2 regions of the Aminiphilus circumscriptus DSM 16581 genome follow, and region 1 is predicted to be linked to the other one. Evidence: predicted binding sites of a transcription regulator. Region 1 holds the regulator's gene; the other holds the start of a gene.

Region 1 (12,014 bases):
CGACGATCCTGGCGAAGTTCTCCGGTGAGTATCCCCTCGCCATGCGCCACAGCACCTCCGCATCCCCACTCTGAAGCGGTATGTGCAGGTGAGGACAGAACGCAGGAATGTCCGCAAGCATTCGAAGCAATTCTTCGCTCGCGGAGAACGGTTCCAGGGAGCCGAAACGAATCCTCGAAATCCCCGTAATCCGGGCGAGCCTCCGTACCAGACCTCCCAATGCGAAAAGATCGGCGACGTCTCCGGAAGCACCGTATCGCCCGAGATGAACGCCAGTGAGGACAACCTCACGACATCCCGCTTCCGCAACGCTCGAGACCTCGCTCACGATGTCCGCCTCGGGGCGGCTTACCGGCTTGCCTCTCACGAAGGGAACGATACAGTAGCTGCAGAAATGATCGCATCCGTCCTGAATCTTGACGAATGCTCTGGTGTGGGCAGTGGGGGCGGGAAGAAACAGGGAGTCCCAGGACTCGTCGGAACGAAGGTCGTCCACAAAAATCCGCGGCCATGCGGCAGCCACGACATGCTTTCCTCTACGCCGTCGGGCCAGTTCCTCTTCCACCAGGTCCGGAACGAGGTGCTTGCGCCGGTTTCCGACAAGGAGATCCGCTCCAAGTGCCTTCGCTCCTGCCGCGTCGCCCAGGCGCTGGGCCAAACATCCGCAGAGAACGAGACAGGCTTCGGGATTCTCCCGGCGGAGACGCCGGAGAAGCTGCTTCACCTTTCTATCCGCCTCGGCAGTGACAGTGCAGGAGACCACGATCGCCGCATCCAGCGGAGCCTCCTCGACCAACCGCGCTCCCCGGGCAAGAAACGCCGCAGCGAGGGCCTCTCCCTCGTACTGGTTGGTGCGGCAGCCGAGGGAACGCACCAGGATTCTCGGCCGTTCAGAGAGACAGGGCATCATCGGTCCGACACAGCCCCTCTCTCGTCAGAGAAAACCAGGAACACCCCACGGTCACCGCCGTAGGAGCACGCAAAATCCTCGGACCGAGCGAAACAGGCACAAAACCCATTTCCCTGAAACGCTCCTTTTCTCGCGGGGAGAAATCGCCCTCGGGGCCCACCGCAAAAGCGACGTCCGGGCCGCACTGCACACTCCCCAGGGGGCGGGCACCTCCGTCGAGAATCGCCGCGTAGCATTCGGGAGGAAGCGTGACCGGGTCGATTTCCTCGACCTCCAAAGGAGAGAAGAGGTGGGGCGGTGACGATGCACCGCACTGCTTAGTAGCCTCAAGGAGAATTCGCTGCCACCGCTCCATCCGTCGCGGCGCGGAAAGTACCGCGCCCTTGGGAACACTCCGTTCGCAGCGAAGAGGCAGGATCTGTGCCACGCCCACCTCGACGGCGTTCCGAAGAAGCGCGTTCCAGGCATCCTCCTTGAGGATTCCCGCAAGGAGGAGAAGATGGAGCGAGGTTTCCGGAGAGGGAATCCGCTCGCATTCGACACCTTCCCATCGCTCCTGGTTCTTCTCAAGGGAAAGAATCACCCGCCATCCCGGAAGCAGCCCCTCCACCCTGTCACCGACGACACACCGGCGAACCCGAACGAGATGGTGTACTTCATCGGCATCGAGAATCCACCGCCCTTCAGGCGTTCGCAGACTCGTTTCGAGTCGAAGGCGCGGCAGCGACACCCCACCAGTCTCCTTTCTCAAGTTCCTGCAGGGGAACGAGCCCGGCCCGATCGAGCGCGGCGAGGAACTGTTCCCGTTCCCGCACCACAAGACCGGAAAACAGGGCGACCCCCTTTTCCCGTAGAAGAGAACACACGGATGGGAGCATCTCCAGAAGAGGTTCGAGCACGATGTTCGCCAGCAGGCAATCCACGGAAGAGACAAATCCACGAAGCAGATCTCCCGTTTCCACCCGAACCTTTCCGACGGGAAGATCGTTGAGGCGGCAATTCTCCTCGATCTCCGGAATCACCGCGGGGTCAAGATCTCTGGCCGTCACGTCCGCTGCACCGAGTTTGACCGCTGCAATGGAGAGAATGCCCGATCCGGAGCCGATATCCACGGCGGTCATGCCTGGAAATGCATGGGACTCCAAAAGTTCCAGCATGATCTGGGTACTCTCGTGGTAGCCTGTTCCGAAAGCACTCCCGGGATAGATGTACAGAGGAATCCGGCCCACGGGTTCCTTGCCGCGGTGCCACGGGGCGAGAACGACGAAGCTGCGCCCCACGTCGAGAGGCGGAAAGGCGTCCTTCCATGCGGTGTGCCACTGTCGATTTTCGATTTTTCCCATATCGACGATGGAAATGTTCGGCCACGGCTCAAGGGCCTCTCCCAAGCGCCCGAGCCAGAATCCGAGATCGTGGGAATTCCGGAAATAAGCCCGGAGTCGAATCCGCTCCGCTCCCTGCTGCTGTTCCGCGCCGATGCTGCCGGAGAGTTCCGCCAGAGAGGCGAGAACATCCTCATCCCCGTCTTTTCCCTCGAGGATCACGTACCACCAGAAACCGTCTCCGCCCGTCATCGACATGACATCAACCTCCACAAACCGCAAGAGGGAGGCCAAGCCTCCCTCTTGCCTCTTTTTTCAAGTGTACCACAATTTCAACGGTACGCCACCAGAGTGTTGTTTGCCTATCCAAAAAAAGATTTCAGTTTGTCGAGGAAGCTTTCATTTTCCTTGACAGAGACATCCATTTCCTGGGCAAGCGCCTGGAGGAGCGCTCGCTGACGATCCGTCAAATCCCGAGGAACTTCCACCGAGAGATGAACGACAAGATCGCCTCGTCCCTTGCCGCGCAGCCTCGGCATTCCCTTGCCGCGCAGCCGGAAGGTCTCTCCGGGCTGACTTCCCGGCGGAATGTCGAGCACTTCCTCACCGTCGAGGGTCTCGATGGGAATTTCGCACCCTAGGGCGGCCTGGGGAAACAGGACGGAAACCTTGGTGTGCAGCCTGTCCCCGTCGCGTTCGAAGCGGGGGTGTTCCCGCACACGTATCAGAAGGTAAAGGTCTCCGGGAGGTCCACCGTTGACTCCCGCCTCTCCCTCTCCAGTAATACGAAGCCTGAGTCCCGTATCCGCCCCGGGAGGAATGCGCACATCCAGCCGGTGGGACTGCCGGAGCACGCCGCTGCCGCTACAGGATTTGCACGGTGACGAAATGATTTTCCCCTTTCCTGCACACCGGGCGCAAGGTGTCACGGACGAGAATTGCCCGAAGGGGGTTCTCTGGACGTGCTCCACCTGGCCCCGTCCTCCGCAGGCGGGACACGTCTCTGGGGAAGTTCCCGGCTCCGCACCACTTCCTCCGCACCGTTTGCATCCCTCCCACCGGGGAATCGACACCTCTCTGACCGCACCGGAAAAGGCTTCCTCCAGCGTGCATTCCAATTCCATCTCCAGATCGGAACCTCTCCGGGGAGCGGTGGAGGAGCGGCCCCGCCGCCCTCCACCACCGAAGAAGCTGTCGAAGATATCTCCAAAGATGTCACCGAAGGGGCTCGTTCCGTCGAAGGGACTACCACCCTGGGGAATGTCGCCCACAAAACCGAACTGATCGTACTGAGCCCGCTTCTGGGGGTCGCTCAGGACCTCATAGGCCTCGTTGATTTCCTTGAATCGCTCCTCCGCCTCCCGATTTCCAGGGTTCGCATCGGGGTGAAACTTGCGGACGAACTTGCGGTAGGCCTTTTTGATGTCCTCAGTACTCGCCTCCCGGGGCACGTCCAATATCTTGTAGTAATCCTTGGTCTGTACAGGCCCCGGCATCTTTCGTCACTCCCTACGCCTCGCCCTTGTCCGAGAACTCCGCGTCCACCGTATCCCCCTGAGACTCGGAGGCACCCTGTCCCGGCGCCGCCTTCGCCGCATCGCCCTGAGGAGATTCCTGAGCATACAGCCGCTGCGCCAGAGGGTGCACCTCCGCAGTGAGTGCACTCAGCGCCTTCCGGATCGCCTCGGGATCGCTTCCCGAAGCGGCATTCTTGAGTGCCTCCAGGCCGGTTTGTATTTTGCCTTTCTCCTCGGGCGTGACCTTATCGCCCAGATCGCGGAGGAGCTTCTCCGTGTTGTACACGGTGCTGTCCGCCTCGTTCCTGGCTTCGGCAAGTTCCTTCTTTTTCCTGTCCGCGTCCTCGTTGCTCTCCGCCTCGTTCTTCATCCGCTCGATCTCTTCCTCGGAGAGCCGAGAGGACTGGATGGTGATGTGCTGACTTTTACCCGTGGCCTTGTCCTTGGCAGTGACGTTGAGGATGCCGTTCACGTCGATGTTGAAAGTCACCTCAATTTGAGGAACTCCCCTTGGTGCAGGGGGAATTCCGTCGAGGAAGAAACGCCCGAGACTCACGTTGTCCGCGGCCATGGCGCGCTCGCCCTGCAGGACATGCACCTCCACCTGCGTCTGGTTGTCCCCGGCGGTGGTGAAGATCTGGCTCTTGGAGACCGGAATGGCCGTGTTTCGTTCGATGATCTTCGTGAAGACCCCGCCCAATGTCTCGAGACCAAGCGAGAGAGGCGTCACATCCACGAGAACGATGTCCTTGTGCTCTCCCGCCAAAATCGCCGCCTGAATCGCGGCGCCCACGGCGACGCACTCGTCGGGGTTGATTCCCTTCGTAGGCTCCTTGCCGAGAAGTTCCCGAATCTTTTTCTGCACCATGGGCATGCGCGTGGCACCTCCCACGAGGAGCACCTTGTCGATCTCCTGTGCAGTGAGCCCGGCATCGGAGAGCGCTCTGCGGGTAGGCTCCACGACACGCTCCAGAAGACCCGCGGTCATCTCCTCGAAACGGGCCCGAGTGAGCGTCAGTTCCAGGTGCTTGGGACCGTTCTGATCCGCCGTAATGAACGGGAGAGAAATCGAGGTCTCGGGCATGGAGGACAGCTCTATCTTCGCTTTTTCCGCAGCCTCCCGAAGGCGTTGCATGGCCATCTTGTCCTTGCGGAGATCGATGCCGTCACTCTTGCGGAACTCCTCCACCATCCAGTCCACGATCTTCATGTCCCAGTCATCGCCGCCGAGGAGGTTGTCCCCCGATGTGGCGAGGACTTCGAAGACTCCTTCTCCTACATCGAGGACGGACACGTCGAAGGTACCGCCGCCGAGATCGAAGACCAGGAGCTTGTGCTCCCCTTCCTTGTTCGCACCATAGGCAAGGGCCGCCGCCGTGGGTTCGTTGATGATGCGGAGCACTTCGAGCCCGGCGATGGCGCCGGCGTCCTTTGTCGCCTGGCGCTGGGCGTCCGTGAAATAGGCGGGAACAGTGATGACCGCCTTCGTGACGGGCTCGCCCAGATACTCCTCGGCATCGCGCTTCATTTTCTGGAGAATCATGGAGGAAATCTCCTGCGGCGTGTAGTACTTGTCATCAATGCGCACTTTGTAATCGGTACCCATTTTCCGCTTGATGGAGATCACCGTGCGCTCGGGGTTGACGATGGCCTGCCGCTTGGCGAGTTGCCCAACAAGCCGTTCCCCTTCTTTTGTGAACGCCACGACGGAAGGAGTGGTACGCATGCCCTCCGCATTGGCGATCACCGTTATGGCATCGCCTTCCTTAACTGCGATACAGCTGTTCGTGGTTCCCAGGTCTATTCCTACAACCTTTGCCATTTCGGATCACCTCGTCGTCCTTTGAAATGAACTTCCAAGAGAACGCAGCCATTCCGGATCTGCGTTCCCGCCTTTCTCGTTTTGTCTCACTCTTCCTCCGAATCGGAATCCGCCTGGAAGCGCCCCACGTGGACCTGCGCGGCCCGCAGGACTTTTCCGCCGAGAAGATATCCCTTCTGGAGTTCCTGCACAATCTGTCCATCCCTCGCGGGATCCTGCACGGGGACGAGCGCGACCGCTTCGTGCACGGCGGGATCGAATGCACCGTCGCAGGTGATGGCACTCACTCCCAATTCCTGGAGAGCGCCGAAAAACTGCTTCCGCACCATGGAAACGCCCTTCAGAAGGGGGTCGTCCGCCTGAGCGGCGGCAATCGCCCTGTCAAGATTATCGAGCACCGGGATGAGAAGCGTCACCGCACGCTCCGCCGCGAGTTCCCGAAGACGTGCCGCATCGCGCTCCGTCCGTTGCCTGAAATTGTGAAAATCGGCGCGGAAACGGGCACTTTCCTCATTTTTTTCGGCAAGCTCCTTTTCCATCTCCTCCAGGAGCTTCTTGCGTGATTCCGCAAGGGCCTCCGCCTCATCGAGACGTCGCCGCAACACCTCCATTTCTTCCTGAAGCCCAGCCACACAGGCAGCCAGCTCCGCCCTGGTGGGGCCGCCACCCCGTCTTCCATGGACGTCCGTTCCTTCTCTGAGCTTTCCTTCCCCCCGCTCTTCCCCGGGAGAACGACATTCCCGAAGAAGAGCTTCGTCGCGCATTTTCGCGTCAGTAAACATGTCGTTGTTCCTCCTCACTTCCATCGTCGTCGCGCAGGCCTTCCAGAACCGTTTCAAGCACGGCGATGGAGCTTTCGTAATTCATCCGAACCGGACCGATGAGACCGAGGATCGCCTTCCGTCCTCCCGTATTTGCCGTGGCAAGGACCACCGAACAGTCGTGCATGCGCTCCTCGGGATTTTCCTCCCCGATGGTGACCGTGAGCGTCCCGTTCAGCGCGCAATTATCCACGAGTTCCACGAGGGCCGACTCCTCTTCGAGAAGAGAAAATACCGCATGGAGTTTCCCCAGATCCTTGAAATCCGGCATTGCGAGCAAATGATGGGCGCCTCCACGGTAGAAACGAAAGGGTTGAGCCGACAGGAGCCCATCCATCTCGGAAATGGCGGCGCGACAGTTTTCCTCTTTTTCCCGGAGTTCGTTCATCACATATTGGAGAAGGTCATTCCTGGCCTCATTCCATGTCCGCCCCGCCATGACCGTATTGATTCTCCTTGAAAGCGTTTCGAGTTCCTCCTGCCGAACCTCGCAGGGAAAGGAAATCATTTTGTGGTGCACAAGCCCGCCCTCGACGACGACAATGGCGAGCGCATGTGTACTGTCCATGCGCAGAAAATCCACCCGGAGCAGGCGAATCTCCTGAAAAGGCGCGAGGGCGGCGACGCTCACATATTGCGTCACTCTGGTCAGGAGTTGGGAAATGTAGGCGAGAGCCCCTTCCACGTCGCGTCGTTGCTCCCGCAAATCCGCAATCCACCGCTCCGCCTCGGGATGAGGCACACGACGGCGCTGAAGGATGGTGTCCACATACAACCTGTAGGCTCTGGATGTGGGGATTCTTCCCGCCGACGTATGCGGTTGGACCAGATACCCCAGCTCCTCGAGATCGGACATTTCATTCCTGATTGTCGCCGCGCTCCGCCCCGTGAGATACTTTTTCGAAAGCGTCCGGGAACCGACAGGCTCTCCTGTCTGGATATAATCGTAGACGACGGCGAGGACAACCTCCAGTTGGCGTTCGGACAGCATTCCTCCACCCCCCTTCCGATCGAATTGCTAGCACTCATTGGAGACGAGTGCCAGCTCTCCGTCATCATCCGCACCGTAGCGTACCAACGTAACTCGGGATTGTCAAGACTGGTCAAACAATCTCGCAAAAAAACATACCGTTTCACGCACTCCCGCATGTTTCCCAATAAGCGTGATCTCCTGCACTCGTCTTTGTGGCAACCATCCTCCGGATCCCGTGATAGAATGCAGGAAACGCCCGGAAGGATCCGCTCGCCGAGCGACAAAGGAGCAACCGGCAAAAAGGAGAATCGTCCGCGTATCCGTCACAATTCCATCAGGTTCAGGAGGCTGAACGCTCGTGAAAGAACAGAAAGGCCACACGACAATCATTCTGATCCGCCACGGAGAATGCGCCGGAAACCGGGAGGGGCTCTTCCGGGGAAGAAGGGATTTCCCTCTGAACGAAACTGGGCAAGCACAGGCAAAAGCGCTTGCCCGAGAGATGATGTCCTTCGCTCCAAAGTACATCTACACCAGCCCGCTCTCTCGGGCGACGGAAACCGCCGAAGCCATAGCTCACTCCTGCGGGGCTCTCGTAGACGTGCGGGAGGGGTTCAACAACATGGCTCTCGGACCGTGGGAGGGTGCCCCCAAGGAAACCATCCGCGAGAACTTCCCTGTCGAATGGGAATTGTGGCTGACAAACCCCGAACGGCTTCGCATTACCGGCGCGGAACGCCTTGCGGATGTGCAGAGGAGAGCCTTTTCCAACCTGGAACACCTGGTGCACCTGCATAAGGGAGACACCATCGCCATCGTCACCCACCGAGCGGTCCTTAAACCACTTCTCGCCGCAGCGCTTGGAATCGCCGAGCCTTATTTCTGGAGAATTCATACGGATACCGCCTCGTACAGTCTCCTCACTCACGACCTTCGGAGGGGATATTGCTGCACCCTACTCAATCAAACCAGACATCTCGCGGAGTATATCTCCGAATGGGTGTGAGCGCGAACGCATCATCGATGCATCCCAAATCACCCGTCCCCCGCAAGCGATCCGTCTCCGCCCCGACCGGTCCCGTTCCGCGGCCCCTGGTGTTTTGGGTCGATGCTTCACTCTTGACCTTGCCCAGCGCACCGACTAAGATGAACCGGGCGCGCCGCTGCCCCTCATCTTTCGACAGAAATTCTGTCGCCCGGGAGTTTTGGTCATGATCCGTAGGACAGTAGTTTCGCGCTTCCGGCGCCCTTTTGTGCCGTGTTAGAGTGGGTCGTGTTTTTGGAAGCGACTTCGGGAAACCGTCTCGGCTCGCTGAGGAGCGCTCGAGATCTTCTGGTGGCCTCGGGTTTTGAAATTCAGAAGACGAGCGGTGTCTACGAGATAGATTTCTCTGAAACGCCCCGCCTTTTGGCATTGGGTGTGTGTCTTCTCGTAACCGCCCCGGAGGAAGCAGAAGCACATTTTTCCGCTCTCGACCGGGCAGTCCGCGGTTTGCCCTGCGCCCCGAAATGTTCCATTTTGGCCTCGTCGGACAGGGAAGGCTTCTTGATCCGTTCCGCCGGAAAGGGCTCTTTTCCACGTATCCCCTTCCTTGAGGTTCTTCCCGAATGGTTGCCGACAGCGGACGTTCCGGAACGAAGTCCCGGCAATCCCCCCGAACCGGAAGATCCCGTTTTCATCTCGTTTCTCTGACGGCGACAAAAGCCTGCGATCCTTCAGGGGGTATGTCATGCAGCAGTGTATCCGTCGTTTCACCACGGCACTTCTCGTTTTTCTCGGAACATTCCTCTCCGTGCTTCCCGCATATGCCGTGGGAAGCACGACACGAGTTCTCTCAATTCCGGAGTATCCCTTCAGGATCGTCTTCACCGAGAAGGACGGACGCATTGTAAAAGCCTTTTTCCGAGCACCGGGCCACCTCAGGCGTCTTCCTGAGGTGGAAGGACTTCGTTATTCCGCCCAGCATCTGACCGTGTGGCACGCAGACCTGGACTGGAGACGGGATGTCTTGTGGCGTTTGAGCTTCGTCGATCCGGAAAACCAGGCGAAAGGACAGTTCCTGTGGTTCGGCGCGCTCTCCGGCTCCTCTCAATTCTGGCTCGTCGCGAGCCCCGCAGGAACGAGCCTGTGGGACACTCTTCCATTGAAAATCATGGCACCACTGGGAACATCCCTCTACGTCTCTCCCTCCACACCGGCCTATCAGGCCACCGGCGAAAGCACGGAAGGCCCATCCCTTTCCTTCATCTACACGATCTCACTTACCGAGAACGGCCCCTGTTTCGTCAACGTACCCGATGTGTACCAGCAACTCCTTCCCGTGACAACCCTCGTCGCATCCCATGAGACCGACAAGAGCAGACGGAAGGCCTATTCGCTTCTTCTCCAGGATTTCGAAGCACTGGCAAAGAGCGAACAAGTCTCTTTGGAAAGCATCATGAACCTCTCCTGGAAGCAGCTTCTCACCGGACGATGGAATCCTTGAATCACATCTGCCCCTGCCCGATCCTGTAAGGGGTAGGGGCACCCTGCCTCCACGCCGGTTGCGTTTGCATCGACAATCCAGGCCGTGAAAAACAAGGGCTCACGCGTTTCGCTCGTTACGTCTCCGGCTCGGACGTTCATTCTCCCGGGAAGTCCGCTTCGATGTTCCCGAGCCACGGGACATGTACCCCCGATCCTGACGCCGCTCCCCGCCTTCGGAAGATCTCGGCCCACTCTTCCGGATGTCCCCCGACTCGAAACGACCGCGCTCGCCCGGGGCGTGCTTCTCGCCCCTCCGGGAAACACCCTCTTCGGTCCGTTTCATTCCTCTCGCTTTAAATTCAGAAGGACCACGGTTTTCTTTCCGCTCCGGCAGACCACTTCCCGAATCGGCACGAGGAGCGCGCGAAGAAAAATCCTTCCGCGAGGACCTCTCCGCACCGCTTCTTTCTTTCGCAAAACTCTCGCCCTCGCGAGGCTGCCTTCCGAATCGGGACGAAGTCCTTTCCTCCCGGGCATCTTTTTCAGCAGAGGACATTCCTCCGGACCGCCCGCCCGAACGATTCCGGGGGGAAAATCGACCGGACACCCCAGACCTTTCCCGTTCCGTCTTTCCAAATTTGCCCGATTCGCCGCGAAAACGCCCCTCAATCGCACGTCTTTCGCCTTTCTCGGACATCTCTTCCACATCCCGCCGCCTACCCTGCGGCGCTTCGGCGGAATTTCTCACTTCCCGGCGTCCCGAACGCCGGTTTCCCACACTGTCGAGGGAGACACGAGGAGCGCCACCGTGCTGTTTTACGGGGGGCATCTCGCGGGAAGTTCCTGCCGGAGAAGGAGTACTTTCCCGCCCCCGCAGCTGACCACACGCACCACGAACATCTCCTCCGCGTTCGCGGCGTAGTTCCGCGTTGACTCCCCAGGCGCGCAGGTGATCCCTGAAACGCTCCGCCCGCTCGCGAGGAGGGCGTTCGAAATTGCCCGCTCCGGAATTGTAGGGAATAAGGTTCACATAGACCTTGAGATCGCCGATCCACGCCGCCAGCTCCTCCGCGTGGGCGGGAGAATCGTTCACGTCCCGGAGCAACATGTATTCGAGGGTAATGCGATCCCCTAAAACTCGCTGATAACGGAGCAGTGCCTTTCGCAACAATGCAAGAGGATACTTTTGGTTCAGCGGCATCAGGCGGGAGCGAAGGGAATCGTTCGCCGCATGCAGAGACACGGAGAGTCCGACTCCGAGTGATTCCGACGCAAGGGCGTCGATACCTGGAACGACACCGGCGGTGGAAATGGTGATGTGCCGCTGCCCCAGTCCCCGCATATGAGGATCCCTGAGCATGCGGATACTTCGAAAAACCTGCTCTGTATTGAGAAGCGGCTCACCCATGCCCATGTACACCACGTTCTGAATCGGCCCTTTCTGATGCGCCTCGATGGCAAGGACCTGGGTGAGCATTTCTCCTGCGGAAAGGTTCCGCACGAATCCTTCCTGGCCGGTAACGCAGAAGCTGCAGGCCAAAGGACATCCCACCTGAGAGGAAAGGCAGGCCGTAGTGTGTTGAGGATGCCGCAGGAAGACCGACTCGATTCGCTCCCCATCCTCAAGCCGCCACAGATATTTCAGAGTTCCGTCAAGAGGGGACATCTCCGCTTTTTCCAGCACGGGCATGGTGAAACGAACGAGAGCGTTCAGCTTTCCCCGCAATTCCTTCGAGAGATTCGTCATTTCCTCAAAGGTGAACACGCGCTTTTTGTAGATCCAGTCGCAAATTTGCCCCGCCCGATAGTCGGGCTCGCCCATTTCGTCCCGCAGGAGCGAAACCCATTCCTCGAAATCCAGTTCCAGGGCATGCAGACGGTCCATAACACATTCCTCCCTCATTTTTCGACGAAAGAAGGACCCTCTGAGGGTCCCTCTTTCGTCCACTCTCGTTCCGTGTTTCGGGCCACCTTGTCCGTCAGGAGTTTCTCGGCAATGGCGACAAAGCGGCACGAACTCCCGAAGGAGTCTGCAAAAGCTCCGGATACAACGGAAATGCCTCGCTCAGCTCCTTGATCTCTTTCCGGACGGCGATTCGCAATGATTCATCTTCGGGAGCGGAAAGCACCCTGTCGACGATCTCCGCGATCCGTTCCATCTCCGCCTCACCCATACCCCGAG
Region 2 (12,014 bases), on a different contig from region 1:
TATAGACAGCAGAAGTGCGGGGCACAAGGGAAAATTCCGAAAAACAACGTCCTTTTTTTCCTCACATTACGCTTCCGGCGTCCTTCTCAGCCGTTCTCCCTCCTCGTCGGATTCCGCGCCCTTTTCCGGAGGTACCGCGAGGAGAATGCCCCTGCGGAAGTCTGCCCCCCCTTTCAGCGAACGTAGCATGCCCTCCAGGGCACCGCGAATAAACTCCGCCACGAAGGATTTCATGGGAAGGCGGGAAGAGCCCACATAGAGTTCGAGCGGAGCGCGTCCCCGCAGGACAAGGTCCTCCACCATCGTGGCAAGAGCCACTTCCTCTCCTCGAGCAACGTGGAGCACTTCGCCGCCGGAAGAAGCATTTTCCCTCCGACGGGAGAACTCTTTCGCACGTTCCCCCGTCGCATCACCAGAGGTTTCTCCGTAGAAAGCGATGATTCCCCTCACGTCTTCGGGAACCGTCTCAGGAGCACCCACCCAGACGCGCGGAAGAGGAAGACGCTTGCCGCCTTCCAGGAGAACCAGGTCGAAGCCGGGAAAGAAACGGCTCGTCATCTCCGCAAGGATCTCTCCGTCGGAAAGAGGCGAAGATGCCGCACCGGAGGAGGCTTGACGAACATGCCCAAGTTCGACGCGAAGCCCATCCTCTCCCCACCATACGGAAGGAAACCCTGCCTCGACGAACTTGCCCGTATCCGTTCCAGGATCACTGCACACCCGGTGGGACCCATGTTTCACATACGCGCACCGCAATCCCTTCCGGCGGAGAATCTCCAAAAGCACCCCACAGAGCGTCGTCTTTCCGGAATTCTTCAGCCCGCTCACCGCAAGAACAAAGGGCATGGCAACTCCTCCTTTCGCTCCGCTCACTCTGCACCGACGCGGTTTGTTATGCGCCGGGAGCTTCCTCGGGGCCGTTCCACAACATGCCGGAACGGGAGGCGAGCGCGGCGGCCACGCCGGCGCCGACACCGTTATCGATATTCACCACCACGACCCCGCTGCTGCAGGCGTTGAGCATGGCCAGAAGCGGTGCGAGACCGCCGAAGGATGCCCCATATCCAACCGACGTGGGTACGGCTACGACGAGGCAGCCCACAAGTCCCGCAACGACGCTCGGAAGCGCCCCGTCCATACCGGCCACGACGACGAGCACATCCATCTTGCGCAGTTCCGGAAGCACATCGAGAAGCCGATGCAGACCCGCGACTCCCACGTCAAAATAGCGCCCTACCCGGCACCCCGCAAAAGAGGCTACCAAGGCAGCCTCTTCCGCGACGGGCACGTCTCCCGCGCCGGCGCTCACCACCGCGACGGAGGTCCCGCGGGAGCGAGGCTCCTCCACCTGAAAAACGCCCATCCGGGGAAGAGGGTGATAGACCAGGCCATCCAGCTCGCGTGCCACGATCTCCGCCTGTTCAGGGGTCATGCGGCTGAACAGAGTGTTTCCGGGACGCTCCCGAAGAAGCGCGGCAATGTCCCGAAGCTGGTCCGGCGACTTCCCCTGGCAGAGAATGATCTCCCCGATACCGCGCCGGACACTGCGATGTCCGTCGAGGCGGACATCACCCCGCTCGGCGTAGGGCAAACCGGCGATGAATTCAACCACGCCATCCAGGGTCTCTTGCCCCTCCGCGAAGGCGCGCAAGCGCCTCCGGAGCGCTTCGGCGTACTCCACCGGTCTACTCCCACTCGATGGTCGCGGGAGGTTTCCCCGTCACGTCCATCACGACCCTGTTGATGCCGGGAATTTCGTTGCAGATCCGCCGCGACACCGCATCCACCAGATCCTCCGGCAGGCGATACCAGTCGGCGGTCATACCGTCCTGGGCCTCCACGGCGCGGAGCACCGCCACCTCCGCATAGGTACGAACATCTCCCATGACGCCCACGCTCCGCACAGGCAGAAGAACACAGAAAGCCTGCCAGATCTTTCGGTAGAGACCGGCATTTCGAATGGCCTCGAGAAAGATCGCGTCGGCCCCGCGCAACACGTCCAGTCTCTCCGGCGTGATCTCGCCGAGACAGCGTACGGCGAGCCCCGGTCCCGGAAAGGGATGCCGCTCGAGAATGCGCTCCGGAAGTCCCAGCAGGGCGCCTATCTTCCGTACCTCGTCCTTGAAGAGATCCCGCAGCGGTTCGAGCACGGCGAGACGCATCACCTCGGGCAATCCGCCCACATTGTGATGTGTCTTGATCACCGCCGCTCCCTTTCCCTTGTGGCCGCTCTCGATCACGTCGGGATAGAGCGTTCCCTGGAGGAGCCACTCCGCACCGCCGACATCCTCGGCCTTTTCCTCGAAAACACGGACGAAGACTTCACCGATGATCTTTCGTTTTCGCTCCGGCTCGACGACTCCCGCGAGGGCATCGAGAAAACGGGCCGAGGCATCGACAAAATGGACCTTCAACCCCAGCGTCTTATACGCCTCGAGCACCTCCGCCGCCTCGTTCCGCCTCAAAAGGCCGTTGTCCACGAAAATGCATTCGAGCCGATCTCCGATGGCACGGCTCGTCAGGAGCGCCGCCACGCTCGAATCCACTCCTCCGGAGAGACCGCAGACCACCCGGCCGTTCCCGACCTTTCTCCGGATCTCCTCCGTCATGGAGGTGACCCATTCGCCGAGGTCCCAGGTGGGCTCGCAGCGACAGACCCTGAAAAGAAAATTGCTCAGAATCTCCTGCCCTCCCACGGTGTGCGCCACTTCGGGATGAAACTGAATGGCGTAGATTCCCCGCTCAGGCAGGGCGAACCCCGCAGGAATTCCGGACTCGCTCTGTGCGATGATTGCGGCATCCGCGGGCAGTTCCGCCACTTGGTCCCAGTGACTCATCCACACTGTAAGCTCTCCGGGAAGACCCTCGAAAAGGGGGCTCTTCCGAAGGCTCACCCGGGTACGCCCGTACTCCGCCCTGCATCCTTTCTCCACCCTTCCTCCAAGGCGTTGAGCGAGGACCTGCATGCCGTAGCAGATGCCAAGGATCGGGATACCGCTCTCCAGAAGTCTCGGATCCATCGACGGCGCCTCTTCATCGCGGACGCTGGACGGCCCCCCCGAAAGAATGACGCCCCTGGGGGACGCGGCGAGGAGCGTCGCCACATCCGCATCCCAAGGAAGAATTTCGCTGTAGACCTTCATTTCCCGCACGCGCCGGGCAATAAGCTGCGTGTACTGAGATCCGTAATCCAACACGATGATGGTGTCTGACTTCTTCATGCGTCGGGCCGGAGCCCTTCACCTCCAACAACAGAATCTCCTCGCAGGGAACCGGGGGGCCGCACAAACAATTTCCCGACGAAAGCCTTCCCATGCCTCGGGAATGCCTCATCTCGCCCAATCATACCACGCCGGGGAAAGAGGACTCCAGCGAAAAGGCCCCCGCACTGCGGGGGCCTCGTGTTACAACAGCTCGAACAACCTCCGGGCCCAATGGCCTAGTAGTCCATGTCGCCCATTCCACCCATACCGCCGGGCATGGGAGGCATCTTGTCCTTCTTCTCAGGCTTGTCGGCAACAAGGCTCTCCGTGGTGAGCACCATGGCCGCGATGGAACCGGCGTTCTGGAGCGCGCTGCGGGTCACCTTCACGGGATCGATGATGCCAGACTGGACGAGATCCTCGTACTCACCGCTCACGGCGTTGAGACCGTGCCCCTTGGGAAGGGTGCAAACGCGCTCGACCACCACGTCGCCCTGAAGACCCGCGTTGCTGGCGATGAGATGGAGCGGCTCCGTGAGGGCCTTCCTCACAAGGGCGGCACCGATCTTCTCGTCCGCCTCGAGCGTGCCGAGGAACTTGTCGAGAGCGGGGAGGCAGTTCACGAGGGCCACGCCGCCTCCGGCGACGATACCTTCCTCCACGGCGGCCCTGGTCGCATTCAGGGCATCCTCGATGCGGTGCTTCAGCTCCTTCTGCTCGGTCTCGGTTGCAGCACCCACCTGGATGACCGCCACACCGCCCACAAGCTTGGCAAGGCGCTCCTGAAGCTTCTCCTTGTCATACTCGGACGTGCTGTCCTCAAGCTCCCGCTTGATCTGGGCGGCCCGCTTGCGGATCTCCTCGGGATTTCCCGCACCCTCGACGATAGTGGTCTCTTCCTTGGAAACCCGGATCTTCTTGGCGCGGCCCAGCATGGAGAGATCGGCGTTCTCGAGTTTGATGCCAATTTCCTCGCTGATGACCTGACCGCCGGTGACGATGGCGATGTCCTGGAGCATAGCCTTGCGGCGCTCGCCGAAGCCGGGAGCCTTCACGGCCACGACCTGGAGAATGCCCCGAAGCTTGTTCACCACGAGAGTGGCCAGAGCCTCACCCTCGATGTCCTCGGCGATGATCATGAGAGGCTTGCCCGCCTGCACGGCCTTCTCGAGGATGGGAAGCATGTCCTTCACGTTGCTGATCTTGCCGTCGTTGATGAGGATGTAGGCGTCATCCAGAGCACACTCCATCCGCTCGGGATCGGTGACCATGTAGGGGCTGATGTAGCCCTTGTCGAACTGGAGCCCCTCCACCATCTCGAGGGTGGTCCCCACGGTCTGACTATCCTCGACAGTGATGACGCCGTCCTCGCCGACCTTCTGCATGGCCTCGGCGATGAGCTCACCCACGCCCTTGTCGTTGGCGGAGATGGCGGCGACCTGGGCGATCTTCGCCTTGTCCTTCACGTCCAGGGCAAGGCTCTTCAGCTCGTCCACGACGACATCCACAGCCTTCTCGATACCACGGCGCATCAGGATTCCGTTGGCTCCGGCCACGACATTCTTCATGCCCTCGCGGATCATCGCCCGGGCGAGAACCGTGGCGGTGGTGGTTCCGTCTCCGGCGACATCGTTCGTCTTGGAGGCGACTTCCTTGAGAAGCTGCGCTCCCATGTTCTCGAAGGGATCCTCGAGTTCGATCTCCTTGGCGATGGTCACGCCGTCGTTCGTGATGGTGGGAGAGCCGAACTTCTTCTCGAGAACCACGTTGCGCCCCTTGGGTCCGAGAGTTCCACCGACGGTGTCGGCCACGTGGTTGATGCCCCGCATGAGCGCCCGACGGGCGTCTTCGCCATATGCAATAATCTTCGCTGCCATTGGTTGTACACCTCCTGGAGGAATTGGGTATGTCTACGTTCTTGTTGCGTCGAAAAGAACTCCCTGCCGAAGAAGAACGCCTCTAGCCGACGATGGCCAGAACGTCCCGTTCGCTGAGGATGAGAAACTCCTCTCCGTCGATCTTGACTTCCGTTCCGGAGTACTTGCTGAAGATGATGCGATCTCCCACCTTCACCTCAAGGGGAAGCTTCTGTCCGTTCTCGAGAACCTTTCCGGTCCCGACGGCCTTCACTTCGCCCTCCTGAGGCTTTTCTTTCGCCGTGTCCGGAAGAACGATGCCGCCCTTGGTCTTTTCCTCCTGGGAGAGGACCTTCACAACGATACGGTCCGCAAGGGGTTTGAGCTTCATTTACAATCCCTCCTCAAATTTTGTTTCCGTGTTAGCACTCATTCGGAACGAGTGCTAATTTGACCATGAATGATCTTACTGAGCTTCAGACAAGATCTCAAGCGTAATGAGATCCATATTTCCGCAGAAAAAAGCCATTTATCTTCTTTTTTCGCTTGCTGAGACGTTTTTTCGATCCTTTTTATCCGGAGCCTCTGTGGTCTCTCGTGACAGCACAGCCGTCGAGGCCGTTCTGTCCCAAATCAGGGACAAAACAGCCTCGGCCAAGGGGAAAACGGGCGCGCGAACACGCGAATTGCTCGTGGCAACGCTCAGCGGGAGAGCGGAAGCGATGGATCCGGCGAAAGAGAGAGATCCGAAAAGAATCCTCGTCGATAGATGTTGTATCCCGCAGCGGCGATCATCACCGCGTTGTCCGTGCAAAGAGAGAGGGGGGGAAGAAAAATCTCCACGCCGGGCAATGCACTCAGGGCGTTCCGCAGTGCACTGTTCGCCGCGACACCCCCCGAGACGGCGACACGGCGGACCCCCGATCGCAGAACGGCGAGGCGGACTTTTCCGACGAGCGACGCGACGGCAGCTTTTTGAAAGGACGCGCACACGTGAGCCACGGGAATGGGTTTCCCTTCCTTTTCAAGCCTTCGCAGCACCCAAAGGACCGCTGTCTTGAGACCGCTGAAGCTGAAACCGATCTCGTCGGAATGTTCGAGAGGCACGGGAAGCGGAAAGGCATCGGGATCTCCCTCCCGGGCGAGCCGGTCCACCTCCGGACCACCGGGATAACCGAGCCCAAGGAGCTTGGCAACTTTATCGTAGGCCTCGCCCACGGCGTCGTCCTTCGTCTCGCCCAAAAGTTCATATTCACCGAAGGAGCGCACGAAAACGATCTCCGTGTGTCCCCCAGAGACAATGAGGGAGAGAAAAGGGGGCTCCAGAGACGGATGAACGGCCACATTGGCGAAGAGGTGTCCCTCCAGGTGATTGACTCCCACAAGAGACACTTCCCAGGCCTGGGCGAGCGCCTTGGCGCTCATCACCCCCACGAGGAGAGACCCCACAAGGCCTGGTCCGGCAGTGACCGCAATAAGGGAGAGCTGTCGGGCCGGATTGTGAATTCCAGCTTTCTCCAGGGTCCTCCGCAGCAAAGGAAGCAACGCTTCCTGATGACACCGGGAAGCAACTTCGGGAACGACTCCTCCGAAGGGCGCATGTTCCTCGATCTGGCTCGAGATCCCCTGGGCGAGAACGGTGCGTTGGTTTTCGAGAACGCACACCGCCGTATCGTCACAGCTCGTTTCGATGCCGAGCGTCAGAAAAGGGGACTCCACCGTCAATGCCCCCCACAACCGCAGCCGCCACCGCAGCCGCTGCAGCTTCCAGTACAGCCCGCCTTCTTTCGACGGGGCTCCCCCTGTTCGTGGATGAGACTCTTTCCACGACAGTGGGGACACTTGTTCGCGAAGGTCTCACAGGAAAAACGCTCCCCGCAGGAAGCACACCGATACACGTGCACGCTCTTCACCTCCCAGGAATGCGCAGTTTCGTCGCGTACTCTCCATAGCCGAGACGAATTTCTTTCCCCGGAACGATCTCTTCCGAAGGAACGACAAACGCAAACACGCCCGCCGTATCGGAGGAAATCTCGCCGTGGGGAAAGAAATCTTTTCTTGTAAGGATGTCCTTCCACTGCACCGCATAGTTTCCAACAAAAATCTGTTCGGGGTCGAAGGTCCAGGGAATGAGCGCCCGGTAGCGGCAGATGAAGAGGATCTTTCCTTTCACGGCATCGCTGAGAAAATGCTGCACATGCCATTTGAGCCACTCCGGCGCTTCTGATTCGCCCCCGGAGGCGCGGCTGAGGACATTGTCCACGTAGACGAAGGTCATCTGCCCCCGGGCACCGACAATCATGCCCCCAAGATCCTGCCCCTCCACCCACACGTTGGCGGATCGCTCCTCCACAAGTTCCTCCACGGACAAAGCGCGAGCGACGCATTCGCTCACCGGGACAAGGACCATGCACACCACAAGACAGACGTTCAAGACACGGAATACGTTTTTCACGGCAAAATTCCTCCCTTCTCTACAGAGAACACCTGCGGAGGAACACGCTCCTCCCGGCGCAGATCATGATCCCCCCGGAGGACAAAGAACGCAAGCCTTCCCACTGTCCGGAGAGAGTCGAGTCATGCATCGTTCTTCTTTCTGACTGAAAAGGTTTCCGGCGGACGGAGCGCTTCTCACTTCCTCCTCTTCCAGGAAAAGACGATCTCATCCAAACGGCCTCCGCGCATGCTCCATCTTCGTCTCCGGTTTCATTCCACATCAGCGTCTCCGAAACTACGGTCGGTTCTTCCGAGACACCTCGCTTTCGCTTACCCCTCGACGACGCAACGCGCTCCGTACCCATTCCCATTCTCGACATTGCAATCGGCGTGTCACCAAGGCATAGACCGCTCCACCCATGCAGGCGACACCTCCAAGCCAGAGCAGTCGCAGCGTAAGAGATGCCGTGGAAGGATAGGGCAGCAGGAATTTCCAGAGCAGGATCATCGCCGTCGTGAACGCCAGGGAGATTCCCACAGGCTTTCCCCATTCCAGCGAAAAGAGCCGGTTTCTTCCCTCGCACGCTCCTCCTCCGAAGCGCCGAATCCGGACGTACCCGACGAGGGCGGAGACCGTAAAGGCCATCGATGCAGCCAGGGCAATGCCTCGATACGAAAAAAGAGACATGAGCAGTATGCTCGCGCCGAGGTTCACGGTCACGCTCGACGCTGTGACGAACAGTGCATCCCTGGGTCTGCTCCGTGCATAGAGAGCCCGCATGGTCACCGTGGTGCAGGCCATTCCAGGAAGGCCCAACGCGTACATGGACAAAGCTCCTGACGTGGCGTCCCAGGCCCACGCGTCGAAAGCACCTCGAAAGAAGAGCACGTGCACGATCTCCCGGCTGCACGCCACTGTCCCGAGCACCACGGGAAAGACCACGAAAAGAGCGAAGCGAAGTGCATCCCGGTAGAATTCCATGAACTCTTCGTTCTCTCCCGGGGCGATGCGGGAGAGCATGGGAAGAACCGCCTGGGAGAGAGCCACCACAAAGAGCCCCAGAGGAAGCTGAAGCACTCGGTCCGCGTAGTTCAAAACGGAAATGACCCCGCCCTCCAGAAAAGAACCGAGCATGCGGCTCACCAACGGATTCACCTGATTGAGGGAAAGCCCCACCGCGTAGGGAAGAAAGAGCACGAGCATGCGCCGGAGTTCCGGATCGTCGCGGTTCGGCCGTTCGGGGAAAAGCGGCACCCCCAGCTTCCAGTTCCATCCCCACTGAAGGAGCAACTGGGCCAGGCCGCCAAGGAGGACCGCCGCAACAAGACCTCTGATGCCGAGGGAAGGAACGAAAAGAAGAACCACGGCGATGAAGGTCACGTTGCTCAGCGCCGGTGCCACGGCGGGGACGAAGAAGGAATCCAGACTGTTCAGGACACCCATGGCGAGAGCCCCGAGAGAGACGAAAAGAAGGAACGGAAAAAGCGACCGGGTGAGGGATTCGGCGAGAGCCCGAATCTCCGGAGCGAACCCCGGAGCCATGAGACGAACCAGGAGCGGCGCGGCGACAATGCCTCCGAGCACCACGGCGACTCCAAGAAGCAAAAGCACCGTCATGGCCTGACGGGCGAGGTGCACCGCCCGCTCCTTTCCGTCCCTGGCAAGCACCTGGGAGAAGACGGGAACGAACGAGGCGGAGAGTGCTCCCTCCGCGAGGAGCTGGCGGGAGAGATTCGCCAGCGTGTAGGCCACGTAGAACGCATCGAGCTGCCTCGTCGCACCGAAACAGGCCGCCATGAGCACCTCGCGGATCAGTCCAAGGATTCGGCTGGCGAAGGTACCGAGCATCATCGTGAAGGCATGGCGTACCATGCGGGCGTTGCGTGAGGAACCGTCCATAGGATATCCTCCTTGACGGAGCGCGTTTCAGAAACGGCTCCCCGAGACGAACCGGAGAGAAACGGAACATCGAAGGAGCTGACAACCGTCATGAATGCGAAAAAAACGACGAGCGTTCTCTGGGGCGTCGGAAATCCCCTCCGCGGGGATGACGGCTTTGGAGTCCACGTAGCCGAGGCGCTTCTGGAGGCGCCTCCCCAAGGGATGAAAATACGCCTTTGTGAGACCACCCCGGAAAATCACCTGGCACACCTCCGGAGGACAAGACCTTCCCGGCTCGTCGTCGTCGATGCGGCCCTCATGGGACTTGCCCCCGGGGCTATGCGGCGCCTTCCGCTTGCATCCTGCAAAGGCATCTCCTGGAGCAGCCACGGCGTTCCGCTTTCCACTCTGCTGGAAGAATTCTCCCGGGAGATGGACCTGGTCATCATCGCCGTGGAACCAGCCTTCCGGGAGCATTCGCTCGAGCTTTCTCCGGAGGTGGCGGAAGCGAAAACAGTTCTTCTCGCCCTCCTTGAGGGCGGAGAACTCGAGAGCATTCCCTTGCTGGAAAAAACATCCCGCAATGCCATTCCGTAGCGCCATCGGAGAAAAACCCGACTCGATCCCAGACCGTCCTCGATCGCGTTCGTCCCGGTGCGACAAAGAACCCTGCTGCTCCGTTCCAGTCGCCTCCCGGTGAATTTCTTGCAAGGACCCGTTTTCTCAAAGAAGGATGCACAGGCAGGGAGTCGCGGAAGACCTCATTGAAGCACCTTCCTTGGCCGTCACCAGGAAAAACGTTCCCCCAGGTAGAATTTCCTGGCCACCTCGCTCTCGGCCACATCCTGGGGAGATCCCTCCACGACAATTTGCCCCTGGTGGATCAGACAGGCCCGATCCGTGATCGCCAGGGTGTCCCGCACGTTATGGTCCGTGAGCAAAATGCCGAATCCCTTCTTGCGGAGATCCAGAATGATCTGCTGGATGTCGTAGACCGCGATGGGATCGATGCCGCTGAACGGTTCGTCGAGGAGAATGAACTCGGGCATGATGGCGAGACATCGTGCGATCTCCACACGTCGCCGTTCGCCGCCGCTCAGGGCGTATCCTGGCACGGAACGGACCCGTTCCAGGCCGAACTCACACAGAAGATGCTCCAGCACCTCGCGCCAGTCCCCCAAGGAATGGTTCTGCTCTTCAAGGACGAGACGCAAATTGTCCTCCACGGAGAGATTGCGAAACACCGACGCCTCTTGAGGAAGATACCCCACGCCAAGCCGGGCGCGCCCAAACATGGGCAGTTCCGTGACATCTCTTCCGTCCACGTAGACGTTTCCCGAATCGGGGGAGATCAGCCCGACGAGCATGTAAAAGGTCGTGGTCTTGCCCGCGCCGTTCGGACCGAGCAATCCGACGATCTCTCCCTGTTGCACGGAAAGATTCACCGAGGAGACGACGGTCTTCCCACGGTAACTTTTGACGAGGCGTTCCGCCGAAAAGATCCGTCCCATGTTCACTCCCCCACGGGAAAGGTGAGTTGGGGGGTTCCGAGGGCTTCGATGCGCCGGGTGACAAGGTTCATCACCAAACTCTGGGCGGAAACAGTGCGCCCAGCCTGAACCGCGGAAGCGTTTCCCGTCACGACGACGGAACCCTTGACGATGGAATAGATTCCCTTGGCACCACGAATGCGCACGGGCTTTCCATCCCGCCCGGCGACCTCCACGAGAATGCCCCCTTCGGCGGTCACCTCCGCGAGCACTCCCTTCTCGACACGTCCCACCACCGTGGGTGCCACCAGAGCAACACGCTCTTTGGGGTCCTCGAAGCGCCGCACATTCCTGGCACGGAAATCGTCACCCTCGCGCCATGCGGAGTCGGCCTCGAAAGTGCGTCCCTCCCAGAGGATCGACACATCTCCCCTGGCCTCGTAGGCCACGGAATCACCGAGGCGATATTTGATCATCTCCGCCCTCAGGCGATCCCCTCCGGAAGAGATGAACACATCTCCGGACGCGAGCAGCCAGGCATCCCGTGCGCGATAGGTGAGATAGGCACAGGCGAGTTCGAGTTCTTCCTCGGGAAAGGTCGCCGCCACGTTTCCGGTGAGGATGAAGAGCGAACCGTCGCTCCGCCCCTCTCCCCGCTCGGCGGTCATCCGACCGGCGCCCCTCCGGATGGTCACGTTTCCCTCGGCGATAATGCGCTGCGACTCGGGGTCGTAGCGAAGTGATTCCGCAGTGAGCGTCACCTTTCCCGACACTGCGCTTCCCCCGCTCTCCTCCGCATGTCCGACGGAGGAAAAACAGAGGAGAAGAGCGATCACGCCCGCCCCCAAAGCGGTGACGGCAGTTGCGCTGACACGGCGCTTCATGACTGTTCCTCCCTGAAAAAAGCTCTGCGGCGCCTTCGGCGCCGCAGCTATTCTATCCTATCGGGTCCGGTTCGTGCACTTGCAGCAAGAGAGAATCGGCAATTCCACTCAGCCCTTCAGCCGAAATCCACTATCCTTCCGACGGACGGCCCCCTCCGCCGGGAGAGGACGAAGAAGGAGTTCAGTGCCGGAGAAGCCCCTTTTCCAGCAACGTCTCGCCGATCTGTACCGCGTTGAGGGCCGCGCCCTTGCGGAGATTGTCG

What was found. The regulator HrcA, encoded in region 1, represses chaperone genes, less so after heat shock. The targets are predictions, from matches to a motif close to TTAGCACTCNNTNNNANNGAGTGCTAA.
Region 2: the regulator HrcA is predicted to act here: its motif matches at 5,482-5,508, upstream of groES (co-chaperone GroES).

Annotation. Positions count from the first base shown of each region.
Region 1 is NZ_JAFY01000005.1:208,087-220,100, forward strand. It holds gene mtaB (tRNA (N(6)-L-threonylcarbamoyladenosine(37)-C(2))-methylthiotransferase MtaB) at 1-910, opposite strand, end outside; gene K349_RS0108095 (RsmE family RNA methyltransferase) at 891-1,640, opposite strand; gene K349_RS0108100 (50S ribosomal protein L11 methyltransferase) at 1,594-2,490, opposite strand; gene dnaJ (molecular chaperone DnaJ) at 2,595-3,728, opposite strand; gene dnaK (molecular chaperone DnaK) at 3,742-5,571, opposite strand; gene K349_RS16780 (nucleotide exchange factor GrpE) at 5,658-6,353, opposite strand; gene hrcA (heat-inducible transcriptional repressor HrcA) at 6,343-7,383, opposite strand; gene K349_RS0108125 (histidine phosphatase family protein) at 7,724-8,371, shown strand; gene K349_RS17990 (hypothetical protein) at 9,096-9,851, shown strand; gene rlmN (dual-specificity RNA methyltransferase RlmN) at 9,951-11,717, opposite strand; gene K349_RS0108145 (serine hydroxymethyltransferase) at 11,812-12,014, opposite strand, start outside.
Region 2 is NZ_JAFY01000007.1:226,793-238,806, reverse strand. It holds gene K349_RS0111805 (molybdopterin-guanine dinucleotide biosynthesis protein MobB) at 67-846, opposite strand; gene larB (nickel pincer cofactor biosynthesis protein LarB) at 893-1,681, opposite strand; gene guaA (glutamine-hydrolyzing GMP synthase) at 1,686-3,221, opposite strand; gene groL (chaperonin GroEL) at 3,440-5,080, opposite strand; gene groES (co-chaperone GroES) at 5,163-5,450, opposite strand; gene tsaD (tRNA (adenosine(37)-N6)-threonylcarbamoyltransferase complex transferase subunit TsaD) at 5,762-6,784, opposite strand; gene K349_RS17160 (hypothetical protein) at 6,969-7,514, opposite strand; gene murJ (murein biosynthesis integral membrane protein MurJ) at 7,791-9,395, opposite strand; gene K349_RS0111760 (hydrogenase maturation protease) at 9,486-9,974, shown strand; gene lptB (LPS export ABC transporter ATP-binding protein) at 10,163-10,888, opposite strand; gene K349_RS0111750 (LptA/OstA family protein) at 10,891-11,751, opposite strand; gene K349_RS0111745 (aspartate-semialdehyde dehydrogenase) at 11,933-12,014, opposite strand, start outside.